DNA from 3 places in the Streptomyces sp. NPDC047000 genome. Region 1 is predicted to be linked to each of the others. Evidence: predicted binding sites of a transcription regulator. Region 1 holds the regulator's gene; each other region holds the start of a gene.
The links. Region 1 encodes HrcA, which represses chaperone genes, less so after heat shock. Its sites were predicted from a motif close to TTNGCACTCNGNNNNNCNGAGTGCNAA; they were not measured.
Positions count from the first base shown of each region.

Region 2: a site for HrcA is predicted at 3,046-3,072, ahead of groL (chaperonin GroEL). Genes of this name have one in related genera too.
Region 3: a site for HrcA is predicted at 2,195-2,221, ahead of groES (co-chaperone GroES). Genes of this name have one in related genera too.

Region 1 is NZ_JBEYWE010000038.1:11,539-15,626, reverse strand. It holds gene dnaJ (molecular chaperone DnaJ) at 1-1,118, opposite strand, end outside; gene hrcA (heat-inducible transcriptional repressor HrcA) at 1,119-2,138, opposite strand; gene ABZ862_RS35090 (MBL fold metallo-hydrolase) at 2,320-3,060, shown strand; gene ABZ862_RS35085 (DUF3097 domain-containing protein) at 3,095-3,913, shown strand; gene ABZ862_RS35080 (Uma2 family endonuclease) at 3,885-4,088, opposite strand, start outside.
Region 2 is NZ_JBEYWE010000011.1:211,689-215,776, reverse strand. It holds gene ABZ862_RS19830 (glucosyl-3-phosphoglycerate synthase) at 1-229, opposite strand, end outside; SAM riboswitch class I at 393-549, shown strand; gene thrC (threonine synthase) at 568-1,851, shown strand; gene ABZ862_RS19820 (MoaD/ThiS family protein) at 1,848-2,123, shown strand; gene ABZ862_RS19815 (cold-shock protein) at 2,584-2,787, shown strand; gene groL (chaperonin GroEL) at 3,235-4,088, shown strand, end outside.
Region 3 is NZ_JBEYWE010000002.1:133,833-137,920, forward strand. It holds gene ABZ862_RS04010 (methyltransferase domain-containing protein) at 1-67, opposite strand, end outside; gene ABZ862_RS04015 (polysaccharide deacetylase family protein) at 181-1,125, shown strand; gene ABZ862_RS04020 (polysaccharide deacetylase family protein) at 1,122-1,994, shown strand; gene groES (co-chaperone GroES) at 2,366-2,674, shown strand; gene groL (chaperonin GroEL) at 2,844-4,088, shown strand, end outside.

The sequences.
Region 1 (4,088 bases):
TTCAGCCGGGAGAACAGTCCCTGCTGCCCCGGCTGGAACTGTCCTATCGGGCGTTCCTCGCCGCGCAGCTTGGCCAGTTCCCTCAGGAGGTGTTCCTGCTCGGGGTCGAGCTTGGTCGGGGTCTGGACCTCGACGTGCACGATCAGGTCGCCCCGGCCGCCGCCGCGCAGATGCGTGATGCCCCGGCCGTGCAGCGGGATGGACTGGCCGGACTGGGTGCCCGGACGGATGTCCACCTCTTCGAGGCCGTCCAGGGTCTCCAGCGGGACCTTGGTGCCGAGGGACGCGGCGGTCATCGGGATGGTCACCGTGCAGTGCAGGTCGTCGCCGCGCCGCTGGAAGGTGGGGTGCGGGAGTTCGTGGATCTCCACGTACAGGTCGCCCGCGGGGCCGCCGCCGGGACCGACCTCGCCCTCACCGGCCAGCTGGATGCGGGTGCCGTTGTCGACACCGGCCGGGATCTTGACGGTCAGGGTGCGCCGGGAGCGGACCCTGCCGTCGCCCGCGCACTCCGGGCACGGCGTCGGGACGACGGTGCCGAAGCCCTGGCACTGGGGGCAGGGGCGGGAGGTCATGACCTGGCCGAGGAAGGACCGGGTCACCTGGGACACCTCGCCGCGGCCGCGGCACATGTCGCAGGTCTGCGCGGCGGTGCCGGGCGCGGCGCCCTCGCCGTTGCAGGTCCCGCAGACGACGGCCGTGTCGACCTGGATGTCCTTGGTGGTGCCGAAGGCGGCCTCGTCCAGCTCGACCTCGAGCCGGATCATCGCGTCCTGGCCGCGCCGGGTGCGCGAGCGCGGGCCGCGCTGCGACGCCGTGCCGAAGAACGCGTCCATGATGTCGGAGAAGTTGCCGAAGCCGCCCGCGCCGAAGCCGCCGGCCGCGCCGGCGCCGCCCGACTGCGAGAGCGGGTCGCCGCCGAGGTCGTAGACCTGCTTCTTCTGTGGGTCGGAGAGCACCTCGTAGGCGGCGTTGATCTCCTTGAACCGCTCCTGGGTCTTCGGGTCCGGATTGACGTCCGGGTGCAGCTCGCGTGCGAGCCGCCTGAAGGCCTTCTTGATCTCGTCCTGAGACGCGTCGCGGCGTACGCCGAGTACGGCGTAGTAGTCCGTGGCCACTTACGACTCCGCCAGGATCTGTCCGACGTACCGTGCCACTGCGCGTACCGCTCCCATCGTTCCCGGGTAATCCATGCGGGTCGGTCCGACCACGCCGAGCTTGGCGACTGCCTCGCCGCCCGAACCGTAGCCGACCGAGACCACGGACGTGGAGTTGAGTCCCTCGTAGGCGTTCTCATGACCGATGCGTACGGTCATGCCCGAATCCCCCGTCTCGCCCAGGAGTTTGAGGAGGACGACCTGTTCCTCCAGGGCCTCCAGGACGGGCCGGATGGTGAGGGGGAAGTCATGTCCGAAGCGGGTCATCAGATTGGCGGTGCCGCCGATCATGAGCCGCTCCTCGTTCTCCTCGACGAGTGTCTCCAGGAGAGTGGAGAGCACCGTCGAAACGGTACCGCGATCCTCGGCGTCGAACGCGTCCGGCAGGTCCTCGACGAGCAGCGGCACGTCGGTGAAGCGCCGTCCGGCGACCCGGCTGTTGAGCCGGGCGCGCAGATCCGCCAGCGAGGTCTCGCCGAACGGCGCCGGGCAGTCGACCATCCGCTGCTCGACCCGGCCGGTGTCCGTGATCAGCACCAGCATCACGCGCGCGGGCGCGAGCGCCAGCAGTTCGACGTGCCGCACGGTGGAGCGGACCAGGGACGGGTACTGCACGACGGCGACCTGCCGGGTCAGCTGCGCGAGCAGCCGTACCGTGCGGGCCACCACGTCGTCGAGGTCGACGGCGCCGTCGAGGAAGTTCTGGATCGCGCGCCGCTCCGGGGGCGTCATCGGCTTGACGCCGGCGAGTTTGTCGACGAACAGCCGGTAGCCCTTGTCGGTGGGGATGCGCCCGGCACTGGTGTGCGGCTGGGCGATGTACCCCTCGTCCTCGAGAGCGGCCATGTCGTTGCGGACGGTGGCCGGGGAGACACCGAGGTTGTGCCGCTCGGTGAGCGCCTTGGAACCGACCGGTTCCTCGGTGCCGACGTAGTCCTGGACGATGGCGCGCAGTACCTGGAGCCTGCGTTCACTCAGCATCGCGCCCTCCTCCGGCCTCTCGTCACAACGGTGCCCGGGTGGTACCCCGGTATCCGGCCTGGCACTCTGCGCGCGCGAGTGCCAGCGCTCCCCGGCCAGTGTACGGCGGTGGGGTACCACCCCGGCAAGGCACGGGCCGCCGGACGCCCCACGAGAGCACTGTCACAGTTAGCGTCCCCGCATGACCGTGACTTGGGAAGAGCTCGGGTGGCAGCGGCTGGCGTCCGGGGTGGGGCGGTGCCGTCTGCCCCGGTGGGACTGCACCGCGGGCCTCGTCGTCGGCCGTGACGCGGCCCTGGTGATCGACGCGGGGGCGGACCTCGGGGAGGGCGCGCGGCTGCGGACGGGGGCGGAGGCGCTCGCGGGGTGCCGTGTGACCCATCTCGCTCTCACCCACCCCCACTTCGACCATGTCTTCGGGGCGGCGGCGTTCGCCGGGGCGGAGGTGTTCGGGGCGGTCGGCATCGACGCGGCGCTCACGCCCCGGCGGGCGCGGGAGGAACTGCGCGCGGACGCCGTGCGCAACGGGCTGGACCCCGCCGGGGCGGACGAGGCGGCCGACGTGCTGACCGTGCCCCGCCACCATGTCTCCGGCGAGTGGACCCTGGACCTGGGCGGCGGCCGTCAGGTGCTGCTGGCGAACGTGGGCCCCGGTCACACCGCCCACGATCTCGCCGTCCTGGTGCCCGGCCGGTCGCCCGGCGATCCGGAGGTGGTGTTCTGCGGCGACCTCGTCGAGGAGTCCGGCGAACCGCAGGCGGGCCCGGACGCCGTACCGTCCCGCTGGCCGGACGCCCTGGACCGGCTGCTCGCCCTCGGCGGCCCGGACGCCCGTTACGTGCCGGGGCACGGCGCGGCGGTGGACGCGGCGTTCGTCCGGGCGCAGCGGGACGCCCTGGCGGCCCGTTTCGGCGTGTCGTGAGACCTGCCCCGCGACTTCTCCTATCGTCATCCGAATGCGCCCGTACTCACCGGACCTGACCCCGCCGTGGAAGAAGCAGCGGCCCGTGCCGGAGGTTCCGGCGGAGCCCGGACTGGTCGTGGAGGAGCCCGGCACCGGCTTCTGCGGCGCGGTGACCGGCTGCGAGGCGGGCACGGTGACGCTGGAGGACCGCTTCGGCAAGCACCGGGTGTTCCCGCTGCGGCCGGGCGGTTTCCTCCTGGAGGGGAAGCCGGTGACCCTCGTACGGCCTCCGCGGGGGGCTCCCGCGCGCCCCGCCCGTACCGCCTCCGGTTCGGTGGCCGTCCCCGGCGCCCGCGCCCGGGTGGCCCGCGCCGGACGCATCTACGTCGAGGGGCGGCACGACGCGGAGCTGGTCGAGCGGGTGTGGGGCGACGACCTGCGCGTCGAGGGGGTGGTCGTGGAGTACCTGGAGGGTGTGGACGACCTGCCCGCCGTCGTGGCCGGGTTCGCGCCGGGCCCCGACGCCCGTCTCGGCGTCCTGGTGGACCACCTGGTGCCGGGCACCAAGGAGTGGCGTGTCGCCGAGTCGGTGACGGGCGAGCACGCGCTGGTGGTGGGCCACCCGTACATCGACGTGTGGGAGGCCGTGAAGCCGTCCGCCGTGGGCATCGCCGCCTGGCCCCGGATCCCGCACGGCCAGGACTGGAAGACCGGCGTGTGCCGCGCCCTCGGCTGGCCGGAGAACACCGGCGCCGCCTGGCAGCACATCCTGTCCCGGGTGCGCTCCTACAAGGACCTGGAACCGGAACTCCTGGGCCGGGTGGAGGAACTGATCGACTTCGTCACGGCAACGGCCAGCGGTGCGGCTTGACATCGGGCAACGTCCCGAAGCCGCTGGTGTCGAGGACGACACCGAGAGCGTCCAGGGGCAGCGGGTCGCCGAACTTCGTCTTCTCCTGCCCCTTGTAGTCGGCCCGCTCGCCCTCGCCGACGGGGTTCGTCAGCAGGACGCACTGGGCCATGATCGGGTCGACGATGAGATAGAC
Region 2 (4,088 bases), on a different contig from region 1:
TGGACCCGGAGTCGACGACGACGATCTCGTCGACCAGCGGGACCTGCTGCATCAGGTCGTGACGGATGATCGCGACGATGTCGCCGACCGTCTCCTCCTCGTTGAGGGCGGGCAGGACGACGGACACCGACTGACCCGTGCGCTGCTTCGCCGCCATGATCTGGTGGAGCGGGCGATCGGTCACGGACCAGGAGCGGTCGTTCAGCCAGCGCTCGGTTTCTTCCAGCACAGTCTGCGGCTCCTCACTGTTACGGCGTCACGGTCACACGTCGCCGTGTGATCCATCTCGCGGTTCGGACGACTATCTCAACTGTCCTGGCCGTCGGTTACAGTCTTGAACAACGCGGATGACCATCGCATGTCCGAGGTCTCCGGCGTTCACAACCGCATAGCGCTCATCCAGAGGGGCAGAGGGACACGGCCCGGTGAAGCCCCGGCAACCCCCCTACGACCGGTCTCGGGATCCAGGAAAGATCCATGACGAGGCTGCCGGCGAGGGAAGGTGCCAAATCCGTCTCACGGCGAAGTGCGCCGTGAGGAAGATGAGGAGAAAGGGCCTCGCCTCACATGGCTGCGCAGACAGTTGCTGGTACCACGGAATCCGGCGTCGACCTCGGCCCCGCCGCCGCCCTGAGCTGCCGCGAATGCGGTCACCGCGTCCCGCTCGGCCCGCTCTTCGCCTGCGAGGAGTGTTTCGGCCCGCTGGAGATCGCCTACGACTTCTCGTCCTACGACGCCGAGGAGCTCCGTAAGCGGATCGAGGCGGGACCCGCGAACATCTGGCGTTACGCGCCGCTGCTGCCCGTCCCCGCGGACGTCGCCGACAAGCCGAACATCAACCCCGGCTGGACGAAACTCGTCAAGGCCGACCGGCTCGCCCGGGAACTCGGTGTGACCGGCGGGCTGTACGTGAAGGACGACTCCGGCAACCCGACGCACTCCTTCAAGGACCGCGTCGTCGCCCAGGCGCTGGAGGCCGCCCGCGCCTTCGGCTTCACCACGCTCTCCTGCTCCTCCACCGGCAACCTGGCCGGCGCGGTGGGCGCGGCCGCGGCCCGCGCGGGACTGCGCTCGTGCGTGTTCATCCCGCACGACCTGGAGCAGGGCAAGGTCGTCATGGCCGCGGTCTACGGCGGCGACCTCGTCGGCATCGAGGGCACCTACGACGACGTGAACCGCTTCTGCTCCGAGCTGATCGGCGACCCGGCGGGCGAGAGCTGGGGCTTCGTCAACGTCAACCTGCGGCCGTACTACGCGGAGGGCTCCAAGACCCTCGCGTACGAGGTCTGCGAGCAGCTCGGCTGGCGGCTGCCCGACCAGATCGTGGTGCCGATCGCGTCCGGCTCGCAGCTCACCAAGGTCGACAAGGGCCTGCGGGAGCTGATCGAGCTGGGTCTGGTCGAGGACCGGCCGTACAAGATCTTCGGTGCGCAGGCCGAGGGCTGCTCGCCGGTGTCCACCGCGTTCAAGGCGGGGCACGACGTCGTACGGCCGCAGAAGCCGAACACCATCGCCAAGTCGCTGGCCATCGGCAACCCGGCCGACGGCCCCTACGTCCTCGACATCGCGCGCCGCACCGGCGGTGCCGTGGAGGACGTGACGGACGCCGAGGTCGTCGAGGCGATCAGGCTGCTGGCGCGTACCGAGGGGATCTTCGCCGAGACGGCGGGCGGGGTGACGGTGGGCGTGACGAAGAAGCTGATCGACGACGGCGTCCTCGACCCCGCGCTCACCACGGTCGTCCTCAACACGGGCGACGGCCTCAAGACCCTCGACGCGGTGGCCGGGACCGGCCTGACCGCCACCATCCGGCCCACCCTGGACTCCTTCCGAGAGGCGAACCTCGCATGAGCGTCACCGTCCGCATCCCCACCATCCTGCGCACCTACACCGGTGGCCGGGCCGAGGTGCCGGCCGAGGGCGCGACCCTCGCCGAGGTCATCACCGACCTGGAGAAGAACCACACCGGCATCGCCGCCCGCGTCCTGGACGACCAGGGCAAGCTGCGCCGGTTCGTGAACGTGTACGTCAACGACGACGACGTCCGTTTCGAGCAGGGCCTGGAGACCGTGACGCCGGACGGGGCGGGCGTGTCGATCATCCCCGCCGTCGCGGGCGGCTGAGCCCCCGGAGCGTCCCGCGCCGAGCCGTACGCGTTACCTACGGTAACGCCGCTCACGCACCGTTCACCCGATTGCCTCCTCCGTGAGAGAAACGGAGGAGGCAATTCAGTTGGGTTAGACGCGGTAGAGTTGGGGAACGCGCTCCTGATCTTCGGAGCGGAGGCCCTCGCGGCCCGCTGGGCGAACGGCAAGAAACAGCCAAAGTGTGCGAGCCTTTTAAGCCTTATGCGCCATTTATGGGGCCCGACTTGCCCTGAATTCGGGCGAATTCTCGGGAGATTCCCGACCGGTCATGCCCAGATTTCTCGTCCAGTTGACCTGTTGCACAGGGCAGTTGGGCAGATACATTCGGCCGCGGTCGACGCGTTCCGGCGCACGCCCCCAATCCATGGGGGGTGAGGTCTGACCCGGATCCGCGAGGTGTGGATCTGTGCAAGGGCCAGTAATAGGGGAGTTAGGCATGGCTCAGGGCACCGTCAAGTGGTTCAACGCGGAGAAGGGGTACGGCTTCATCGCGGTCGACGGTGGTGCGGACGTCTTCGTCCACTACAGCGCGATCCAGATGGACGGCTACCGCACCCTGGAAGAGGGTCAGCGCGTCGAGTTCGAGATCTCGCAGGGCCAGAAAGGCCCGCAGGCCGATATGGTCCGCCTCACCGCCTGAACGTCTTCCGCCTGTTTTTCTGCGAAGGGCCCGCACCCTCCTGGGTGCGGGCCCTTCGTGCCGCCGGGGGCACGGGCCGGTGCGGTCCGGGGCGCGGGTCGAGGGCTGTCCGGGGGTGGCCCGAGGGTTGTCCGGGGGTGGTCCGGGGCGGTTCGAGGGCGGACCGGAGATGGTCTGAGGATGGTCCGAGGACCGTCCCGGGGCGGCCCGCCGGGCGTTCGCCGGTGGCTGAGCCGCGACCGACCCTCCCCCAAGGCGCTTGCACTCGGCAGGGCCGAGTGCTAATCATTGGCGTTAGCACTCTGAAGGTGAGAGTGACAACGAAGGACCGGGTCGGTGAGGCCCGCAGGCCGCGTGGGGCAAGGAACCACAGGCCGGCGAGCCGTCCGTCGCGGGCGCGGGCGCGGTCCGAAGGAATCACCCCCAGTCCTGGAGGGACCACTTCACATGGCCAAGATCATCGCGTTCGACGAGGAGGCGCGGCGCGGCCTCGAGCGCGGCATGAACCAGCTCGCGGACGCCGTCAAGGTGACGCTCGGCCCCAAGGGCCGCAACGTCGTCCTCGAGAAGAAGTGGGGCGCCCCCACGATCACCAACGACGGTGTGTCCATCGCCAAGGAGATCGAGCTCGAGGACCCGTACGAGAAGATCGGCGCCGAGCTGGTCAAGGAAGTCGCCAAGAAGACGGACGACGTCGCCGGTGACGGTACGACCACGGCGACCGTGCTCGCCCAGGCCCTGGTCAAGGAGGGCCTGCGCAACGTAGCCGCCGGCGCCAACCCGATGGCCCTCAAGCGCGGTATCGAGAAGGCCGTCGAGGCCGTCTCCGCCGCCCTGCTGGAGCAGGCCAAGGACGTCGAGACCAAGGAGCAGATCGCCTCCACGGCCTCCATCTCCGCCGCCGACACCCAGATCGGCGAGCTGATCGCCGAGGCCATGGACAAGGTCGGCAAGGAAGGCGTCATCACCGTCGAGGAGTCGCAGACCTTCGGGCTCGAGCTCGAGCTCACCGAGGGCATGCGCTTCGACAAGGGCTACATCTCGGCGTACTTCGCCACCGACATGGAGCGTATGGAGGCCGTCCTCGACGACCCGTACATCCTGATCGCCAACTCCAAGATCTCCTCGGTCAAGGACCTGCTCCCGCTGCTGGAGAAGGTCATGCAGTCGGGCAAGCCGCTGCTGATCATCGCCGAGGACGTCGAGGGCGAGGCCCTGTCGACCCTGGTCGTCAACAAGATCCGCGGCACCTTCAAGTCCGTCGCGGTCAAGGCCCCCGGCTTCGGCGACCGCCGCAAGGC
Region 3 (4,088 bases), on a different contig from region 1:
CGGGGGTGAGGAGGGCGTGGAGGGTGTCGAGGGCGCGGAGGGCGTCCGGCGGGGCGAGGTCGTTCACCGGGTCATTGTCGGCCAGGCGGCGGGCGGATGTGGGCCGGTCGGTGGACGGTGCGGGCGCGGACGGCGGTGTCGGCCGGAGGCGGAGGGCGCCGCCTGCGAGGATCCCGCGTCATGCGAGTGGTAGTACAAAATGACAAAAATACGGCGAAGGGGCGGGTGGGTCTCCGTGCCGCTCTGGCCGGTGTCACCGCCCTGGCGGCCGCCGCCGTCGCCTCCGGCTGCACACAGACCGGCCCCGGTGCCTCCGCGCATCCCGCCCCGGGCCAGCAGGCCGCGCGCGCCCCCGCCGCCGCGCGCGCCCTGGACACGTACGCCACGCGCCTGCGCGCCGCGTACGCCGCCCGTGCCGCCGTGGCGCGGCGCTGGGGCCTGTCCCAGGTCCCCCTGGCGGCCCCGCCGCCCCCGTCGCACAAGCCGCGGATCACGGCCCGCAAGGGCTTCGAGGTCGACGAGCAGGAGGAACTGAACCTCCCCCCGGTCTTCACCACCGTCCCCACCCACGACAAGGTCGTCTTCCTCACCATCGACGACGGCAACGAGAAGGACCCGGCGTTCCTGCGGATGATGCGGGACCTGAGGATCCCGTACTCGGCCTTCCTCAGCGACTTCCTGATCAAGGACGATTACGCGTATTTCCGGACCATGCGCTCCCTCGGCGTCACCCTCGACAACCACACCCTCCATCACCCCTACCTGCCGGGCCTGTCCTACGAGGAGCAGAAGCACGAGATCTGCGGCATGCAGGACGTGATGGAGAAACAGTTCGGCAGACGCCCCACCGTCCTGCGCCCGCCGTTCGGCAACTACAACCAGGACACCCTGCGGGCCGCGAAGGCGTGCGGCATCCGGTACGCGCCCATCTGGGACGAGGAGGTGTTCGTCGACCACTGGGAGTACCGCGAGGGCGACCAGCACCTCCACCCCGGCGACATCGTGCTGACCCACTTCCGGGGCCCCGCCGAATGGAAGGGCACGATGGCCGACATGGTCCGCCGCTTCCTGGCCAAGGTCACGGCGGAGGGCTACGCGGTGGCCCGCCTGGAGGACTACCTGTGACCGCCCGCCGACCCCTGACGGCGGCCGTTCTCCTCCCCGCCCTGCTCCTCCCCGCCCCCCTGCTCACCGGCTGCGCCCAGTCCGTGGACCCCATCGAGCGCCTGGGCATGAAGGCGGCGCAGCGGGTGGAGCCCGCCGCCCGCACCGTGACCGCGTCCGAGGAGACCCTGCCGCCGTACCGCCGCTGGGGCCTGCCCGCCCCGCTGCGCCGGCCCCCGAAGCCGTCGGCGGCACCCCCCGCCCGTACGGTGGGCCCCGGCCTGCCGCCCGTGCTGGACCGCATCCGCACCCGCGACCGCGTGGTGTTCCTGACCTACGACTACGCCCCCTCCGGCACCCGCCGGGATTCCCGCTTCGCCGGCCTGGTCCGCGACCTGCGCCTGCCGGTCACCCTGTTCGTGACGGCCTCCGCCACCGCGCCTTCCGCGGCCACCGCACCGGCCCGCACCGAGTTCGCGAGGCTGCGCGCGGCGGGAGCCGCCGTACAGAACCGGACGTCCGGCCGCGGATCCCTGCGCGGCCTGCCGTACGCCGTCCAGCGCGCCCGGATCTGCGGCCAGCAGGACGGACTCCGCGCCCGTTTCGACATCCACGCCCGCTTCCTCCGCCCGCCCCGCGGCACGTACGACACGACGACCCTGCACGCCGCGGCCGACTGCGGGGTCGGCGCCCTGATCCTGTGGCGGGCCTCCATGGCGACCGGCACCCTGACCTACGCCCACGGGGACCGGCGCCTTTGTCCCGGAGACATCGTCCGGCTCGGCCCGGAGCGGCCGACCGGCCCGAGCCTGAGCACGAGAACGACGCGCCTCCTGCGGACGATGCAGCAGAACGGCCTGACGGCGGCCCGCCTGGAGGACTACCTGTAGGGCGCGGTGCGATGTGGCCGTCAGGTCACCCCTTGAGACGGGGCCCGCGCCGTCCAGCCCGTCCGGCGCTCGAGGACAAGGCCCGTTCAGAGCCGGAGGGGGCTGGGACGCAGCCCCCTCCGGCAAGGCCCACCGCAGCCAGGGGTGCCGAGGAAGAACCGCCGGCGAGGCTCCCGATCCGGCCGACGCGTCGCAGACAACTGGCACTCCGCTTGACCGAGTGCTAATCGCGGTCATAGTCTCGGCTCTGGCACTCGGCAGATGAGAGTGCCAACAACGCGACGGGCAGGTCCGGCACCCGCGACGACGGATCCACCTGGTCGCCACCTCAGACAGTTAACCCCGTGATCTCCGAAGGGGGAGGTCGGATCGTGACGACCACCAGCTCCAAGGTTGCCATCAAGCCGCTCGAGGACCGCATCGTGGTCCAGCCGCTGGACGCCGAGCAGACCACGGCTTCTGGCCTGGTCATCCCGGACACCGCGAAGGAGAAGCCCCAGGAGGGCGCCGTCCTCGCCGTGGGCCCGGGCCGGTTCGAGAACGGCGAGCGTCTGCCGCTCGACGTCAAGGTCGGCGACGTCGTTCTGTACAGCAAGTACGGCGGCACCGAGGTGAAGTACAACGGCGAGGAGTACCTCGTCCTCTCGGCTCGCGACGTGCTCGCGATCATCGAGAAGTAAGTCACTTCGTGACAGGCAGCACCACACCGGCGGTTTCGCCGGCCGGGTTCTGCCGCCACTGATGCCAGACATCAGACGCTGCGCCCAGGCCCCCGGGACCACCTGTACACGGGCGCCGGGGCGCAGCGCCGTTTTCACTCCCTAGATCTCCGAGAGGGCTCCCGCTGTCATGGCGAAGATCCTGAAGTTCGACGAGGACGCCCGTCGCGCCCTCGAGCGCGGCGTCAACAAGCTGGCCGACACGGTCAAGGTGACGATCGGCCCCAAGGGCCGCAACGTCGTCATCGACAAGAAGTTCGGCGCGCCCACCATCACCAACGACGGCGTCACCATCGCCCGCGAGGTCGAGCTCGACGACCCGTACGAGAACCTCGGCGCCCAGCTGGTGAAGGAGGTGGCGACCAAGACCAACGACATCGCGGGTGACGGCACCACCACCGCCACCGTGCTCGCCCAGGCGCTGGTGCGCGAGGGGCTGCGCAACGTCGCCGCCGGTGCCTCCCCGGCCTCCCTGAAGAAGGGCATCGACGCCGCGGTCAAGGCCGTGTCGGACGAGCTGCTGGCCTCCGCGCGCCCGATCGACGAGAAGTCGGACATCGCCGCCGTGGCCGCGCTGTCGGCGCAGGACCAGCAGGTCGGCGAGCTGATCGCCGAGGCGATGGACAAGGTCGGCAAGGACGGTGTCATCACCGTCGAGGAGTCCAACACCTTCGGTCTGGAGCTGGACTTCACCGAGGGCATGGCCTTCGACAAGGGCTACCTGTCCCCGTACTTCGTCACGGACCAGGAGCGCATGGAGGCCGTCCTCGACGAGCCGTACATCCTGATCCACCAGGGCAAGATCGGCTCGATCGCGGACCTGCTGCCGCTGCTGGAGAAGGTCATCCAGACCAACTCCTCGAAGCCGCTGCTGATCATCGCCGAGGACGTGGAGGGCGAGGCGCTGTCCACCCTCGTCGTCAACAAGATCCGCGGCACGTTCAACGCGGTCGCGGTCAAGGCCCCCGGCTTCGGCGACCGCCGCAAGGCGATGCTGCAGGACATGGCGACGCTGACCGGCGCGACGGTGATCTCCGAGGAGGTCGGCCTCAAGCTCGACCAGGTCGGCGTCGACGTGCTGGGCACCGCCCGCCGCGTCACGATCACCAAGGACGACACGACGATCGTCGACGGTGCCGGCAACTCCGAGGACGTGCAGGGCCGCATCGCGCAGATCAAGGCCGAGATCGAGAACACCGACTCCGACTGGGACCGCGAGAAGCTCCAGGAGCGCCTCGCGAAGCTGGCCGGCGGCGTGTGCGTGATCAAGGTCGGCGCCGCCACCGAGGTGGAGCTGAAGGAGAAGAAGCACCGCCTGGAGGACGCCATCTCGGCGACCCGTGCCGCGGTCGAGGAGGGCATCGTCTCCGGCGGT